Regions from separate parts of the Colwellia sp. Arc7-D genome, predicted to be linked through region 1. Evidence: predicted binding sites of a transcription regulator. Region 1 holds the regulator's gene; each other region holds the start of a gene.
What was found. The regulator sigma-54, encoded in region 1, starts transcription at its own class of promoters, with help from an activator protein. The targets are predictions, from matches to a motif close to GTTGGCACGNNNNTNGNNT.

Region 1 (4,228 bases):
CAAAGTGGCGCTCTATTTTTTCAAATTTAGCATTAACATAATCACGTAATGAGTCGGTAACATCGACATGGTGTCCAGTAAGATTAATTTGCATAAGCTTCATTCCTCTTTTTTGGTGATTAAGGTTGCCTACAATAGGCTTTTACGTTGATTTGACGGCGGTATAGAGAGTGACTCTCGATACTTGGCAATAGTGCGTCTTGCTACTTTAATGCCTTGTTCGGCCAAGATATCGGCGATTTTACTGTCGCTTAATGGCTTTGCGGGTATTTCGGCGGCAACAAGTTTTTTAATTAACTCACGAATAGCGGTTGATGAGCATTCACCACCATTTTCAGTACTTACATGGCTAGAGAAGAAGTATTTAAGCTCAAAAATGCCTCTGGGTGTATGCATATACTTTTGTGTAGTAACACGAGAAATAGTCGATTCGTGCATATCTACCGCTTCGGCAATATCATTTAAAACCATAGGTCGCATAGCTTCAGGGCCATGTTCAAAGAAACCCTGCTGGCGCTGTACAATACAATTGGACACTTTTAACAAGGTATCGTTCCTGCTTTCAAGGCTTTTGATAAACCATTTAGCTTCTTGCAAGTTCGAGCGAATAAATTGACTGTCTGCTGATGATTTCATCGAGCGAGACATGGCAGCATATTGTTGATTTACCGATAACTTAGGTGCTGTGTCTGGGTTTAGCTCTACAGTCCAGCGACCATTTTTCTTTTCAACCGACACGTCAGGAATAACATACTGTTCTTCACTCTTGATAACACTATCGCCCGGGCGAGGGTCTAATGATTGTATTAAGCGAATAACTTCACGTAATTGGTCTTCTTTAATGCGTAACTTTCGCATCAATTGGCGATAATCGCGATTACCCAATAATTCGATATGCTCGGTTACCGCTAACTTACTTTCAGCGAGCCAAGGCGTATCTTTTGAAAATTGGTTGAGCTGAATAAGTAAACACTCTGGAATTGAACGAGCCGCTACGCCCACCGGATCAAAAACGTTAATCCGTTTAAGCACTACTTCAATTTCATCAAGTTCAACACCATCAATGCCTACGCTTTCTAATATCTCGTCTGCAGAAACTGTTAGGTAGCCGGCATCATCTATAGCTTCAATAATAGCGATAGCAATTGTTCTATCGGTATCGCTAAATGGTGTTAGTTCCATTTGCCAAATAAGATGGTCTTGTAAGGAGTCTTTTGTTTCACCCTGATAGGTATAATCTTCTGATGCATGACCAACACCGCCACTGCTCGCACTGGCACTAAAGTTGTCATCCCAGGTTGTATCACTATTTAATTCTTCGGGTATGTCAGTTTTTGCTAGGCCTTCTGATGAGCTTATTTCATCAATAGTCGGTACAGAATCTTCGCTGCCATCTGAGGATATTTCTACGCTATCGCCAATACCAGCGGAGTATGCTTCTTCTAAATTGTCAGGGGTGTTTTCTGAATTGTTGTCGGGAGATTCATCAACTTCAAGTAAAGGGTTACTTTCAAGAGCTTCTTGAATTTCTTGTTGTAAATCCAAGGTCGATAATTGCAACAGCTTGATAGCCTGCTGCAATTGCGGGGTCATCGTTAATTGTTGTCCGATACGGAGTTGCAGAGTAGGACGCATTTACGTTTTCTTTTCCCTGTTCAAGTACATTAGTATGTTACCGAGTAAGTCTGTTATTCACTATAGCGTGAATTGTTCACCAAGGTATACATCTCTTACGTGTTGATTTGCAAGTATTTCAGTAGAGTTACCTTCGGCAATAAGCTCGCCGTGACTAACAATATAGGCATGCTCACAGACATCGAGGGTTTCACGTACATTATGGTCGGTAATTAAGATACCTATGCCACGTTCTTTTAAGTGTAGGATAATTTTTTTTATATCACCTACCGAAATTGGATCAACACCAGCAAAAGGTTCATCAAGGAGAATAAATTTAGGATCTGCAGCTAAAGCTCGCGCTATTTCAACTCGTCGACGTTCACCACCAGAAAGGCTCATGCCGAGGTTGTCTTTGATATGACCAATGTTAAATTCTTCTAATAAATGCTCAAGTTTTTCTTCTCTTTCAACGTCGGTTAGCGTTTTACGGGTTTGTAAAATAGCCATTATGTTGTCATAAACCGTTAGTTTACGAAAAATTGAAGCTTCTTGAGGTAGATAACCAATACCTTTGCGGGCACGTTCATGCATAGGCAATAAGGTTAAATCTTCGTCATTTAAAATAATTGAGCCACTGTCGTTATTAACTAAGCCAACGATCATGTAAAACGAAGTGGTTTTACCTGCGCCATTTGGTCCTAATAAGCCAACAATTTGTCCAGCAGAAACCTTCATGCTAACGTTTTTAACGACTTTTCTGCCTTTGTAGGCTTTTGCAAGGCCAATGGCTGATAATGTTGAAGTAGACATTTACTCTTGCTTGTCCTTAGATTTTTTTGGCAATTCAGTTTTATTTTTTGGCTGCAATACTGTTTCAACCTTAGCATTTTCTAAGCTTTCGGCATTGACATATTCAGTCTCGAAGTTATAGGTAATTTTACTGCCACTTACTTCACTACCTTCTTGGCGTAGCAAAGCATTACCTGAAATAACAACCGTATTCAAATCAGGTTCATAACGAATTTCATTGGCTTGTAAATTGATAGGGCTACCATCTTGCAGCGTTTGCTCAAATGTCGCAGGAGAACCTTTTGCAATATAAATTTTATTATTGCTTTTATCTTGAGTTATCACCTGTACGAGTTCTGCATTAATTGTCAGTGAACCTTGAGAGATAATGACATTATCAATATAACTGAATATTTTATTTTTCAGATCAGCTGCTTGGCGTGAAGAAGAAATTTTAATTTCTTGGTCAACATCGAATTTTTCAGCATTTACTGTCGGCATTAATAATGCAAATGCAGAAAAATAAATAAGGTTATTTTTTAATTTTTTTATAAATGGTTTGTACATGTTCAGTCAATGTCATCTGTGTTGTGTTTAAGTCTACAATTAATCCTGAGCCATACATAGTAAATCCTTTACCTAATATTAAGATTGTTTGCTCTGAGCTGATAATATTTGTTTTTAAGTCCATTTCTAGATTTTTTCCGTGTACTTCCTGTATTAAACTTTCTTCATCAGTGGCGATTAAACGTACGCGATTTTTTAATTTTACACGATTATTATTATATAGCGTGCCTTCATTGGCGGTTATTTGCCAAGTCGGTTTATTGTTTTTTGGGTACAAGGTGTAACGTGGGTATTCAAAGTGTGTGACCTCTAATTGAGCATAATGTTCCATTCGTTGGGCTTCAACATTATAGGATAATGGGCCTGTTGATTTGTAAACATCACTGTTGAGGTTTTCAGCAATAAATTCTGGCTGATTGGCACTTTCGAGAATATTGCTGGTTTGTTTTTCTGCACCAAACCATTCGAGTATGCCATAGGTTGTTAAGGCGAGTAAAAAAAGTGCTATTGTCGCAATAGTTATGCGATTCATATACTTGCACCTGACGCATTAGCTAAAGTCTGTTGACTTTGCATAATAAGATCGCAGGTTTCTCGTACCGCACCAAAACCACCGCGGGTATAAGTTATGTAGTCACACAAGTTTAAAATGGCGGGATGTGCATCATTTACTGCAATGCTAAAACCAACATAGTTTAGACAATCGAAGTCAGGCATATCATCGCCGATGTAAGCCACTTGTTCTGGCTTTAACTTTAATGAAGCGAGCATTGCTTTCAACGCTGGCAGTTTGTTTTCTTCGCCTTGCACTATATGTTTTACGTTTAATGCGGTCATACGAGTTTGTACGATATTGGATTTTCTGCCTGTAATTACACCAACATCAACACCACTAGCTCCTAGCGCTTTGATGCCATATCCATCTTTGGTATGAAAGGCTTTTAATTCTTCACCATTGTTACCTAAATAAATACGGCCATCAGAAAAAACGCCGTCAATATCACAAACAAAGAGTTTGATCTTTTGTGCTTTTTGCCAAACACTTGGCGAAACTTTTCCGTATAAACTGTCCAATTTATAGCACTCCTGATTTCAATAAGTCATGCATATTCATCGCGCCAATAGGCTGATTATCATCGTTGACGATAATTAAGCCATTAATTTTTTTGTCTTCCATAATTTTTAATGCTTCTGCCGCTAACATGTCTTGTTTAGCTACCAGTGGATTTTTTGTCATTACACTGGTGATGCTATC
Region 2 (4,228 bases), 1.2 Mb from region 1:
CCAATTGCCATTGCGTCATTTGTGGATTTAAAAAATTTAGAATCAACCAATTGGCTTGGTAATCAACTATCTGAAAGCTTTGTTCATGAAATGCAGCGACATGGCTTAGTGGTTATTGATTTTAAAACTACTGGGCATATTCGAGTTACTGAAGATGGTGACTATGTTTTTAGCCGAGATTGGAAAGAATTACCTGAACGTCAGATAATTGACTATGTAGTGACCGGAACCATGATGCAACAAGAAGCAGGGGTTTTAGTTAATGCTCGGATGATAGGTATGCAATCACGTGTTGTTGTTGCAACTGCTCAGTCTTTTATTCCGGCTTGGGTTGTAGGCGATGACTTTAAAAATGATGATAATGTTAAAATGAAAGATGGCATGATCATACGTGACAGCGCAATGCTAGCTGATGATGCTCGTGCAATTGCTATACAGAAATAATACAGAAGTAATACTCCAATGATGAGAATGATAATATCGAAGGTGAATATGAATACTTTACGCAATAATATCGCAATTTTTTTAAGTGCTATAGTTTTGAGCGCATGTTCTTCGGTGTTTGATAGACATGTTGAATGGCAAAATGTAAAGCCAGAGCAATTTCCTGTATTAACGGCTATTGGCCAAGCGCCAATTAGTTTGCAAAACTCAACAGACAAAACACAACGTATGTTAATGGCAATGAAAGCGTCAAAAATTGCTGCCTATGCTGAGCTTGCAGAACAAGTTTATGGGCAAAGTATTGATGGCAAAACCACTATGTCTAATTTAGTGGTAGATAACCAACTACTAAAGGCTTCGGTACAAGGTATTATTCGTGGCGCTAAAGTTGTAAAAAGTTACCCTGTTGGTGACAGTTACACAACAGAGTTAAGCTTAGACTTTAAAGATGTATATGAAATTTATAATGCATCGTCTAACCGTCAAGAAATAAAGCATATCACTTATTATTAGCATTAGTGGCTGAAATTTATACCTAAAAAAACCAGCTTTCGCTGGTTTTTTTAGGTATAAATTCAAAATAAAAGTGCTTAAGCTTTTAACCCTAGGCTACTCAGCCCACCAGAGGTTTTTCCTTTGCTATCATAAGTCATTGATGACTTATTATGATTTTCTAATAAAGAGGTTTTCATTCGTTCAACTGAGAGTTGAGACTGATGAATGATTAAACCATTAATTTGGTTTTGTTTTTTACAGCGGACTAAACACGCTTCAATATCGGCTAACTCTGTGTCGAAATTACCAGCTAACTTTTCTTGTTTGAACTCAAAACTTTGTCCTATAGCATTGTCAATTTCTTGAATCGCTATCAGTAAGTTGTTTTTATCTGAGGTAATACTAATAAGTGCATCAGGGTTTTGTTTCTGAAGGACGTCTTTCTCTGTATTTAATAACGTTTCTAGTTGCATCAACTGAGATAACTGTTGAGAGATCAATTGTTGCGGTGTTATTTTTTCAGACACTTATTACTCCTTTAATTCTTACGAGTTAGTTGAGATCAAATTCAAAGTTAGCAATACTCGCTGCTAGTTTTTCAGGATTAACTTTATAATCACCAGATGCAATAGCATCTTTTAATTCAGCTATTTTTTTCTGGTTTAGCACTGGTGAGTCAGCTGCCTTTTTTTGCAACTCAGTCATCTGTTTTGCTTGTGGGGTAATTGACACCGAATCGCGAGGTGCTAATTTAGCTTGTTGCGATGTATTTGCATTTTCGCTAACTTGCTGTTTAGTTTGAACTTGTTGCTTTACTTGGTTGGTGTTACTCAAGTTATTGATATTAATAGCCATTATTGTATCCTACTTACAACAGTTATTGGTTTCTAACCTTTTATCGGCAAAACAGCAGAAAACTTAAGCAATTATTATAAATTAATTACGACTTGGTTAATAGCGCTAACTTGCCCTTGAACAATTCGTCCAGATTGCTTATTTCGCACGGATATAATTTCACCTAAGCTGCCGTCGTCTAACGCAACGCCAAACGACTTAATCTCAAAGCTATCTGACTTAGCAATGATATTCACAGGCTCATCTTTACAAACAAAGCAGGTGTTTTTATTTGTTATAACGCTACCTTGAGATAAATTTCTTTTGGTGCGCACCCCAGTGGCAAGGCTTGGATCTGTCATCACTGCCCCTCGAATTTGCCCTGAGTCTTTAAATATAAGTTCTATATTACTTTGACTGAGTAAAGTACCTTTGCTGACGCGCATTCGTGTCACTACAACAGGCACTATTGTTTGAATTTTTACCGGTATATATAAATACCAAGAATTTTCGTCGGAACAAACAATTTTAACATTTACGTTTCTACCGTTATGGTTTTCAGGTATATTTGCCGTTAATGGTGACACACAAGATTGTAATGAAATGCGAGGATCTATTTCAGATACTTCGACATTTAGCTTTCCTTGAGCAGGTAAACTCACGTTATTCTCGACATGTTTTTTGATGAAGTTATAGAGATACTCCCGATCAAACGTCATGGCTGAACTCGAATTAACTATGGCTATGTATATAAGGGCTATTGTTAATATTATCTTTAATTGGCTCATAATTTCTTATTTGAATGCTAGGGAAATAAAAATACTCGTCTAAGCTTAATTTAGTTAACTAAAATCAACTCAACTTAAATTAATATACATAACGTCAAAGTATTTACGTTATGCACAGACATTAGTGGTTTTAATGATTGTACAATCAAGAATCGTGCCTTTGTTATATTTGCAATGGCATACCAAAGAGGTTTCTTATGACAGGCATACTAGACTCAGTTAATCAGCGCACTCAATTAGTCGGACAAAACAGATTAGAGCTGCTGCTATTTAAACTTATTGGACGCCAACACTTTGGTATTAACGTATTTAAAGTACGAGAAGTTATGCCATGCCCAAGGTTGACTCAATTACCTAAGCAAGACAAGTTTATCAAAGGTGTGGCCCATATTCGTGGTCAAACTATCTCCGTAATAGACTTAAGTAAAGCGACCGGAGGTCCAGATATTGTTCAAACAGAAAGTAGTTTCGTTATTATTGCTGAATACAACCGAAGCGTGCAGGGCTTTCTTGTTGCGGGTGTTGAACGTATTGTTACGTTGAGCTGGAAAGACATGATGCCACCACCTGAAGGTGCGGGTAAATCTAGTTATTTAACTGCAGTGACTGAAATTGATAACGAAATGGTATCGATTCTTGATGTTGAAAAAATCCTCAATGAAATTAGTCCTATTTCAACTAATTTAAGTGAAGGTATTGCCGATTCTAGCGTTGGCGAACAAATTGGTGAGCGAGTTATTATGATCGCTGATGATTCATCTGTGGCACGTAATCAAGTTAAACGAGCACTTGAGCCGCTTGGACTAACCATGCTATTGGCAAAAAATGGTCAAGATGCCCTTGATCAATTGCACAAAATTGCTGAAGGGTGTCAAAATAATATCACTGAAAAAGTGGCATTATTGATTTCTGATATTGAAATGCCAGAAATGGACGGTTATACACTCACTGCAGAAATTAAAAACAACGACAAGTTAAAAAAGATGCCGGTAATATTACATACCTCGTTAAGTGGTGTTTTTAATAATGCCATGGTTGAGAAAGTGGGCGCTGAAGACTTTATTCCTAAGTTTCACCCCGATGAGCTAGCGATAGCCGTTAAAAAGTGGTTAAAACATAATGAAGTTACTTAATCCGTATTTGTATTATTCAATAAAGGTGGATTATTGCGAGTGTTAGCCAAGCAACTAGATAATAAAAGCTATGATAAATTTCGCATTTTTCTAGAGCAACAATGTGGCATCGTTTTAGGTGAGAATAAGCAGTACCTAGTGATAAGTCGATTATCTCCTCTGATGGAAAGGTTTGACATCAAATCATTGTCAGAGCTTGTATTGCAAACACTTAATCCGGCTAAACGGCAACTGCAGGCGGCAGTTATTGACGCTATGACTACCAATGAAACGCTATGGTTTCGTGACGAGTATCCTTTTGAATTGTTAAAAAATCGTATATTGGCAGAGTTTAAAAATCAGAAAACACCATTAAAAATATGGTCAGCAGCTAGTTCTTCAGGGCAAGAGCCATATTCAATCGCTATGGTTATTTATGAATTTCAAAAAAATAATCCCGGTGCATTTCCAGGTGGTGTTCAAATTATTGGCACTGATATTTCAAATACCATGTTAGAACACTGCAAGCATGCACATTATGACAATTTAGCTTTA
Region 3 (4,228 bases), 920 kb from region 1:
GCTATCGAAGTTGATGGTCGCGTGGTAGGTTTTTTTGCTATTTCAAAACGTAATCAACTCACACAAGGTTATGAAGTTGAATTTATTGAGCAACAACAAGAATATTTATGGCTAATTGCCTTTTTGGTTATGAGCCTTGTTGCGCTGGTTACCTTTCCTATTGCTCGACATATTGTTGAACCGATTAAGCTCATTACTCGTGGTATGCATAAACTTACCCAAGGCGATTATCAACAATCAATTCAGTTAAACAGAAAAGATGAACTCAATGAATTAAGTCGAGATTACAATGAATTAGCATTAACACTCGCTAAAAATGAAAGTGCAAGAAAACGCTGGTTAGGCAATATATCGCATGAATTACGTACACCTGTCGCTATATTACGTGGCGAGTTAGAGGCCATGCTCGACAACGTTAGACCCTTAACCCATAGTAATATTGCTTCTGCTAATGACGAAGTAAAACATTTACAGTGTTTAATTGATGATTTAAATCAACTAACCAATACTGACATCGGCGGTATGGGTTATCGCAAACAACATGAAGATTTAATGCAATTAATTCAGCACGAGGCAGCTAAGTACCGTGGCTATTTATCAGATGCCAAAATTGCACTTGTGCTTGAATTAAATACTAAAGAAGTTAATATTTATGCTGACAAAACTAGGCTCTATCAATTATTTGAAAATATTATTAATAATTGTATTAAATACTCGAAAGCAAGTGAACTTAGCGTTTCGGCCACGGTTAATAAATTAGAAGAAAATTCAGCAGGAAATAACAAAGGCACTGTTACCATAAAGTTTGAAGATAATGGCATTGGTGTTGATGAACAGCATCTTGTACATTTATTTGAATATTTATATCGCGTAGAAGATTCGAGAAATCGAGAAACAGGTGGCTTTGGCTTAGGCTTATCTATTTGTCAGCATATTGTTATCGCTCACCAAGGAGAAATTAGTGCTGAAAAGTCTGTTTCAGGCGGTTTAGCGGTTATCATTACCTTACCTTTAGCTTAGAGAAACCCTATGCCAGATTCGATATTAATCGTAGAAGATGAAGTTAAACTTGCTAATTTACTGGCAGATTATTTTGCACTTACTGAATATAGTCCGCACTTAATTCATCATGGTGATGACGTTATTGATTGGGTTAAAAAAAATCAACCGAAAGCTATATTGCTTGATATTATGCTCCCAGGTAAAAATGGTATAGATTTGTGCAAAGAAATCAGGCAGTTTTCAAATGTCCCTATTTTGATGGTGACCGCTAAGGTAGAAGAAATAGACCGTTTGCTCGGTTTAGAGTTAGGCGCTGATGACTATATTTGCAAACCCTTTAGCCCGCGTGAAGTCGTTGCAAGAGTGAAAGCGGTACTTAGACGAACACAAACACTTGATAATACTTCCGATATGCTGATACTCGATGAGCATCGGCTTACCGTGGCTTTTCATCATCACGAAGTATCGCTTACCTCTGTTGAGTTTCAACTGTTAAAACCTTTAGCAGGCAAACCCGAGCGTATTTTTACCCGAGATCAACTCATGCAAAATATGTATTCAGATGATCGTATCGTCAATAATCGCACCATTGATAGCCACATAAAAAAATTACGTAAAAAACTCAGTGACATTAGTAATGGCAAAGACTGGATACAATCAGTTTACGGTACAGGTTATCGTTTAGTGCTTTAGTGCTTGAGTTACAAAATTTAACTGACTTTTCTTTTTATTTGCACATTTTTTGCATTTTCTGTTGATAACCTTATATCCGAATTTAGGATAAGGATTAACAACATATTATGTATATGCAATCAAAAACCGTATTAGCCACGGCGTTACTATTCGTTATATTTAGTCAAACTCCGGCACAAGCACAAGAACAAAGCCGAGGCCGACCAGGACCTCCACCCGCTTTTTCATCAATAGATATTAATGGCGATGGTGAAGTCGACTTTGACGAATTTTCTCAACAAGATTTGCCAAGTGGAGATCATCAAACCATTTTTGATGAAATAGACAGCGATAGTAACAGTGTTATTAGTAAAACAGAGTTTAAAAACCACCGCCCACCTGCTAAACAAAAGCGCTAAGGAAAATAAATTGATTAATACAACTAATTTGGGCAGTTCAATGCCGCCGCCGCCTGCTAGAACAGAGCAAAGTTTAACAGCAGATCAGCAGTCGTTAATCTCTGAGACCTTATCTGAATTTGATACTGAAAATCTTAGTCAAGAAGATGCTTTGAGTATTATAGAAACATTTTCACAAGCTAATATTCAACCGGGTGCTGCACTTGAAAAAGCATTATCTAGCGCTGGTTTTGACGCCAAAAGCATAGGTGAACTCGCCAATGTTTCTGAAGGTAGTAGACCACCTCCACCACCGCCGCCAAAACAAAGCACAGAAGAAATTACTTCAATGGTGGATTACCTATCTGAGTTACTAGAAGAAACTCTAGCAGCTAATAATGGCAATAGTCTGAGTGATGAAGACAAACAGTCGATATTAGCGAAAGTTTTTGAAAAATTTGATCTTGAAGAAAGTGACTCTATTATTAATACCAGTGCGTAAAGTATTAATAACTATGCAAAAGTTAACCTATTTAGTGCTTAGGTTAACTTTTATATTTTGAGTGTTAACGCTTTTCAAATGCCGTAATTTATTCCCGTCACTTTTAATGTCACCCTACTAATCATTCCATAACTTTTGCACATTGACAGAACAACGCTTTTTATCTAATAACGCTGATATTATCAAGCCTAGCTAAAAGTATCGTTAACAATGCAAAAAAAGTTACTCTTGTTTAAAAATACCAATAACTTGCTCATTCGGTCTTACTTCTTGCACTACATGCTCTTCGGGTTGCGACATTTGGTGCCCACAACTTACACAGGTTACGGTTTCAACTCCATGCTCCTTAATTAGTCCCATGGTGTCCATTTCTTTACATTTTGGACAGGTTGCTCCGGCTATAAATCGTTTTTTCACTTTTTCACTCAATTTTATTAAATATTTAATTAGATTTAGCAAGATATCTGCTCAGTGCTTCTATTTTACCTTGAACAACCCCCTAAGGAAAAGCGACAATAGCAACCTGCATTAAAATGAGACACGATAAATGATCATAGCTACAGATTTAAGTTTAGCCCGAGGCGCAAAATACCTCATAAAATCATCAAGTTTTACTATACATCCAAATCATAAGGTTGGGCTTGTTGGGGCGAACGGCTGTGGAAAATCTTCTTTATTCGCGAGCTTATTAGGTGCACTTCCTGCTGATATGGGTAACCTTTCTATGCCAACAAGCTGGAAAATTGCTACCGTTAAGCAAGAAACGCCAGCGCTCGATAGATCGGCTTTAGATTATGTTATGGATGGAGATATTGAATTCCGACAATTAGAAGCCAAATTAGACCAAGCACGCGCTGACGATAACGGGACTCTTGAAGCGACTATTATCAACCAAATTGACACCGTTAATGGCTACAGTTTACCCGCACGAGCAGGCGAGTTATTACACGGTTTAGGTTTTGTACAAGAACAACTAGCAAACCCAGTAAAATCATTTTCTGGTGGTTGGAGAATGCGCTTAAACTTAGCCCAAGCTTTGATAAGTCGTGCTGATTTATTATTACTGGATGAGCCCACCAACCATTTAGATTTAGACGCAGTTATTTGGCTACAACGCTGGCTGAAAAGGTTCACCGGCACCCTAGTACTCATTTCGCATGACCGTGATTTTCTTGATGATGTTATTGGCCAAATTCTCCATATTGAACACCAAACTGCAAAACTTTATTCTGGTAACTACAGCGCATTTGAACGTCAACGTGCGGAGCATTTAGCCCAGCAAGACGCTCAGTATCAAAAGCAACAAAAAGAGGTAGCGCATTTAACCTCTTTTGTTGACCGCTTTCGCGCAAAAGCCAGTAAAGCAAAACAAGCACAAAGCCGATTAAAACGTTTACAAAAATTACCTGACTTAGCGCCAGCCCATGTTGATAGCCAATTTACATTCAGCTTTGAACAACCAGATACCCTGCCTTATCCATTATTGGCATTAACCGAAAGCCAATGTGGTTATAGCGATGAAGCTATTATTTTGGAAAATGTAGGTATGACTTTAGTGCCTGGCAGTCGCATTGGTTTACTGGGTCGCAATGGTGCAGGTAAATCAACCTTAATTAAATCACTTGCTGGTGATTTAGCATTACTTCAAGGTGAA
Region 4 (4,228 bases), 1.2 Mb from region 1:
ATTTGCTTACAAAAGTTTTTATTATTTAAACGGCTTAACCGAAGGCACCGAAACCATTGCCATCTTCGTTGCATTTTGTTTATGGCCGCAATATTTTGCTGAACTCGCCTATGGTTTTGCTTTTTTAGCGGGTATAACAATAGTTACAAGGGTGTATGGTGGTTATCATACCTTGAAATTACAGACGATAAATATTCAAGCCTCTGCTAAAGAAAATGCAGATACAAACAATATAAAAACGGATAACTAAATGACCGATGCCAGTATACGATTAAGTATATTTTTTACTGTTTTACTCGCTATGCTCGTGCTAGAAAGTTGTTTTCCTGCACGAAAAAGCAAACTGACTAAGCGCGTACGTTGGTTAGGTAACTTTTCACTTTTAATTATATCGTCAGTCGTCGCTAGATTATTAGTGCCTATTGGTGTTACCGGCATTGCCCTATACGCTTCATCACAAGGGTTAGGGCTATTCAATAATATTAACTTACCAAACTGGCTGATCATCACCTTAAGCGTATTGTTATTAGATTTAATGATTTACTGGCAGCATCGAATATTTCACCTTGTGCCCATGTTATGGCGTTTTCATAAAGTACATCATGCTGATAGTCATATCGATGCCAGTACAGGTTTGCGCTTTCATCCTATTGAAATTTTGTTAAGCATATTACTCAAAGGCTTAGCTGTGCTATTACTCGGAGTACCTGCTATTGCTGTGATTATTTTTGAAGTAGCCCTTAATGGTTTTGCATTATTTAATCATGCAAATATTCGACTACCTCGTTGGTTAGAGTACCCATTACGCGCCATACTGATAACGCAAGTATTACACCGTATCCATCATAGCCAAGTGGTTGAAGAAACTAATAGTAATTATGGTTTTAGTGTCAGTTGGTGGGACAGGTTATTTGGGAGTTATAAATCACAAGCTAAGAAGCCTGATGAAGATTTAGATATCGGCCTTAACAGCTATAAGGCCGATAATAAAACTGCGACGTTGTTGTCATTACTAAAAATGCCTTTTGACAAAAATTAGCCAACAATTTAGTCACTAACCTGGGCACAACGCCAAAAGTTAACGTTAAGCTTGATACACTAGACTTATTTAATTAGATCGTATTGTTTTTGAGCCGTATATGTTTGCAAGCCAAAATGATCTAAATTATAACTATAGGTCGCATTTTCATTATCAATTTGGCTAGAATGAATACCACCAACACGACATGTGCCACTGCCACAAACTATTTGATCACTCCAACTCTTGATAGAATAAACTCGGCTTGCAATTGTTTTCCCCTCTAACCAATCTAAAAATGGGCTCGACACAGATAAACCACTAGCACCACAAGTAGGTGTCCAGACATTCCAAGGATAAGCGCCACAGGTCCATAATCCGCGATATGCACCAGCTACACCAACAAAGGCATCTACCTTATTACTTTTGCCCAATTTTATAACTTGTTGCGCGGCTAGAGTAACGCCCATTGAATGACCAATGATATCAATTTTACCTGTACAAGAACTGGCTATTGCACTGTTAATCGCATTGTTAACGGGCGTTTCTTCTGAGCCACTATGATTGTTATAACTAGCTGAAGACCCGCCCCAAGATGGCCGAAAAACCTCGCTGTCTTTATAATTTTTTGCCTTAAGTAAATCATAGGTGTTATCCCAGTCAGATGGTGTACCGGTATTACCATGCACTAACACCACACTGTCAACACAGGCGGCATAAACATTTTGAGTTGCAAAAGTCAGTAATAGAGAAAGTAGTATTTTGCTTGATGCTTTTAAGGGTATTGATTTCATGTTTGGCTCGCTTATTAATTATAGTTATTTCGAATGTTCATTTAATGAACAAGGTTAACTGTAATAAACAATGCATCTAAAAGAAGTGCTACCTTAGTACTAGTTAAATAAGTGCATGTGCAAAAAAACAAAAAACGCATTATGAGTGATTTAACTGTAACTAACTTTATTGCTATTGTGTTGGATGCAAGAAGCACTAGAGTCTAATACTAAGCAAGACTATTACACCAACTGGTATAACCACTATGATTTTATTTATTATTGCGCTATAATTGACCGAAATATGGAAATAGAAAGTGTCAGAATAATTTACAATAGTACTTAAAAATAAACAATTAATTACTAGTAACTTATTGTATAAAAATGAATTAATTTATTTGGCGCGCTATTTGCTTATAAGTACAATATATAATTTTATCTCTATGTTAGGTTTAAATAAATCTAAATAGTAGTCTTAGTAAGGTAAATGGAGTTTATATGTTAAATAACATAAAAAATATAAGTTTGATCGCTGCGTTATTAGTATCATCGTCAGCTATGGCAAGTGTAACAACTACATCAGGTCATTTTGGTGGCGTTTCTGATACTGGTAACAACTTCAATCAATTTGAAGTTAATTTCGGTGGCGTCGATGTTAAAGTTTCTGGTTGGTCTGACACCGGCAATGTTTCATCTAACCCATCAAACAGCAATGACTTAGATCCAATTATCGAGCGGGCCGTAGATTTCGAAAAATATGGCAACGGTTGGTCAATGAAAAATACTGATGAATCGAGCTCAGGTAACTGCGGTTACTCTCATTCAGCAGATAACCTTGGTTCTGGATGTGATTACCAAGATTACGATTTTTTCCTATTAGAGTTTTCAGAGGCTGTGACACTAAATAGTGCAGATTATAGTTGGAGACACAGAGATTACACACACACCTCAAATGGTTATGTATATACAGAAACTAAATCAGAAGCAACCGCGTCTAACCAAGTTAGTGTAGCTGCATTACGCTCAGGTTCACTTGACCAAAGTACTTGGCAAGATGTTAAAGACAATCAGACAATCGCTTCAAACTGGTCTCAAATGCGTTATTCTGGCACTGATAAGCAAGCTTACTATACTAACTTTGGTCAAACAGGTAGTGGTAACGCTTCAAACTTAGCGAATACAAGCTCAAATTTCTGGTTGATTGGTGCATTAAATGCCGCAGTATTTGGTGGTAATACAAGTTGGGAAGGTGATGACGGCATGAAGTTAGCTGGCATTACTTTTACTACAAGTTCACAATCTCCAGCAACCAGCGTACCTGAGCCGAGCTCAATTGCTTTGTTTGGTTTAGCTATTGCAGGCTTATTTGCCTCTAGTCGTAAGAAGCTAAAGTAATAAATATTTCTTAAGAAAAAAGATGGCTAAGCCATCTTTTTTTATGCCCAAAGCTTTATAATTACTCTTCTCATCACGTTAATTTAACTTATTATTCCTTTTAGAATAGGCTAGATTAAGCAATAATTACTTATGTTAGTTTATTCACTCTTTATATTTTGGATTGCCATGCGATTATTTTTATTCAGTATTTTTCTTATCAGCTCTATTACAGCTGCTGCCAACAACTTTGAAAAAGCCCTCACCGCTTATAATAGTAATCAAATTGAAGAAGCTTATATTCATTTAAAGAATGTTATGCAAGACGAACCTGAAAACCTTTCGGCTAAAGTATTAATGGGTAAAGTATTAATGCATAAACAATATTTTGGTGACGGCATCGCGATACTCGATGAAGCATTAATTGAAGGCGCTGATATTAACTTATTCTTAAATGAGTTAGGCAGTGCCTTGATTATCGCTCGAGAGTATCAACAAGTCATTGATTTAGGGAAAAGTAAATCGTTAAATACCGAAAATAAACTTACATGGTATCTATTGTCGGCTAACGCTTATCGTGCGCTAGACAACATAGAGGAGACTCGTAAATATTTTAAACTTGCGCTAAGCCTAGCACCAACAAATGATCGAGCGCTGGGTTCTCTCGCCGCATTTGAATTAAACCAAAAAAATTACAGCTCAGCAGAAAAATTAATTGATCAAGTCATTACTTTATATCCTGAACAAAGCAGAATTTGGCATCTTAAAGGTCAGCTATACATAAGTAAAAAAGATAATAAAAGTGCTTTAAATGCCTTCGAAACTGCCTATAACATTGATAATAACGACCCTATTGTGCAGCGCTCACTCGCCAATGCCTACACTAATGCTGGCAAGTTTGAAGAAGCACTCTTATTGGTTAATAAAATTTTAATTAATACACCTGATGATCCTATGGCAAAATTACTTCAAAGCGAACTCTTAGCCAATACAGCTAAGTTTGAAGAAGCTAAAGCCGTGCTTATAGACATCAGCCAAAAATTATCCTTATATACCGACGAGC

Region 2: the regulator sigma-54 is predicted to act here: its motif matches at 2,705-2,723, upstream of flgA (flagellar basal body P-ring formation chaperone FlgA).
Region 3: the regulator sigma-54 is predicted to act here: its motif matches at 1,732-1,750, upstream of DBO93_RS02250 (EF-hand domain-containing protein).
Region 4: the regulator sigma-54 is predicted to act here: its motif matches at 2,189-2,207, upstream of xdp1 (exosortase-dependent surface protein XDP1).

The regions. Positions count from the first base shown of each region.
Region 1 is NZ_CP028924.1:3,890,357-3,894,584, reverse strand. Features, by position in the region: gene hpf (ribosome hibernation promoting factor) at 1-94, opposite strand, end outside; gene DBO93_RS16875 (RNA polymerase factor sigma-54) at 130-1,635, opposite strand; gene lptB (LPS export ABC transporter ATP-binding protein) at 1,696-2,427, opposite strand; gene lptA (lipopolysaccharide transport periplasmic protein LptA) at 2,428-2,907, opposite strand; gene lptC (LPS export ABC transporter periplasmic protein LptC) at 2,939-3,505, opposite strand; gene kdsC (3-deoxy-manno-octulosonate-8-phosphatase KdsC) at 3,502-4,047, opposite strand; gene DBO93_RS16850 (KpsF/GutQ family sugar-phosphate isomerase) at 4,049-4,228, opposite strand, start outside.
Region 2 is NZ_CP028924.1:780,269-784,496, forward strand. Features, by position in the region: gene DBO93_RS03350 (FlgO family outer membrane protein) at 1-444, shown strand, start outside; gene DBO93_RS03355 (LPP20 family lipoprotein) at 493-957, shown strand; gene flgN (flagellar export chaperone FlgN) at 1,035-1,466, opposite strand; gene flgM (flagellar biosynthesis anti-sigma factor FlgM) at 1,492-1,794, opposite strand; gene flgA (flagellar basal body P-ring formation chaperone FlgA) at 1,869-2,492, opposite strand; gene DBO93_RS03375 (chemotaxis protein) at 2,759-3,694, shown strand; gene DBO93_RS03380 (protein-glutamate O-methyltransferase CheR) at 3,734-4,228, shown strand, end outside.
Region 3 is NZ_CP028924.1:501,867-506,094, reverse strand. Features, by position in the region: gene DBO93_RS02260 (ATP-binding protein) at 1-1,020, shown strand, start outside; gene DBO93_RS02255 (response regulator) at 1,030-1,695, shown strand; gene DBO93_RS02250 (EF-hand domain-containing protein) at 1,803-2,093, shown strand; gene DBO93_RS02245 (hypothetical protein) at 2,104-2,574, shown strand; gene DBO93_RS02240 (YheV family putative zinc ribbon protein) at 2,797-3,003, opposite strand; gene DBO93_RS02235 (ATP-binding cassette domain-containing protein) at 3,122-4,228, shown strand, end outside.
Region 4 is NZ_CP028924.1:2,705,928-2,710,155, forward strand. Features, by position in the region: gene DBO93_RS11825 (CDP-alcohol phosphatidyltransferase family protein) at 1-250, shown strand, start outside; gene DBO93_RS11830 (sterol desaturase family protein) at 251-1,039, shown strand; gene DBO93_RS11835 (alpha/beta fold hydrolase) at 1,105-1,812, opposite strand; gene xdp1 (exosortase-dependent surface protein XDP1) at 2,290-3,186, shown strand; gene prsT (XrtA/PEP-CTERM system TPR-repeat protein PrsT) at 3,355-4,228, shown strand, end outside.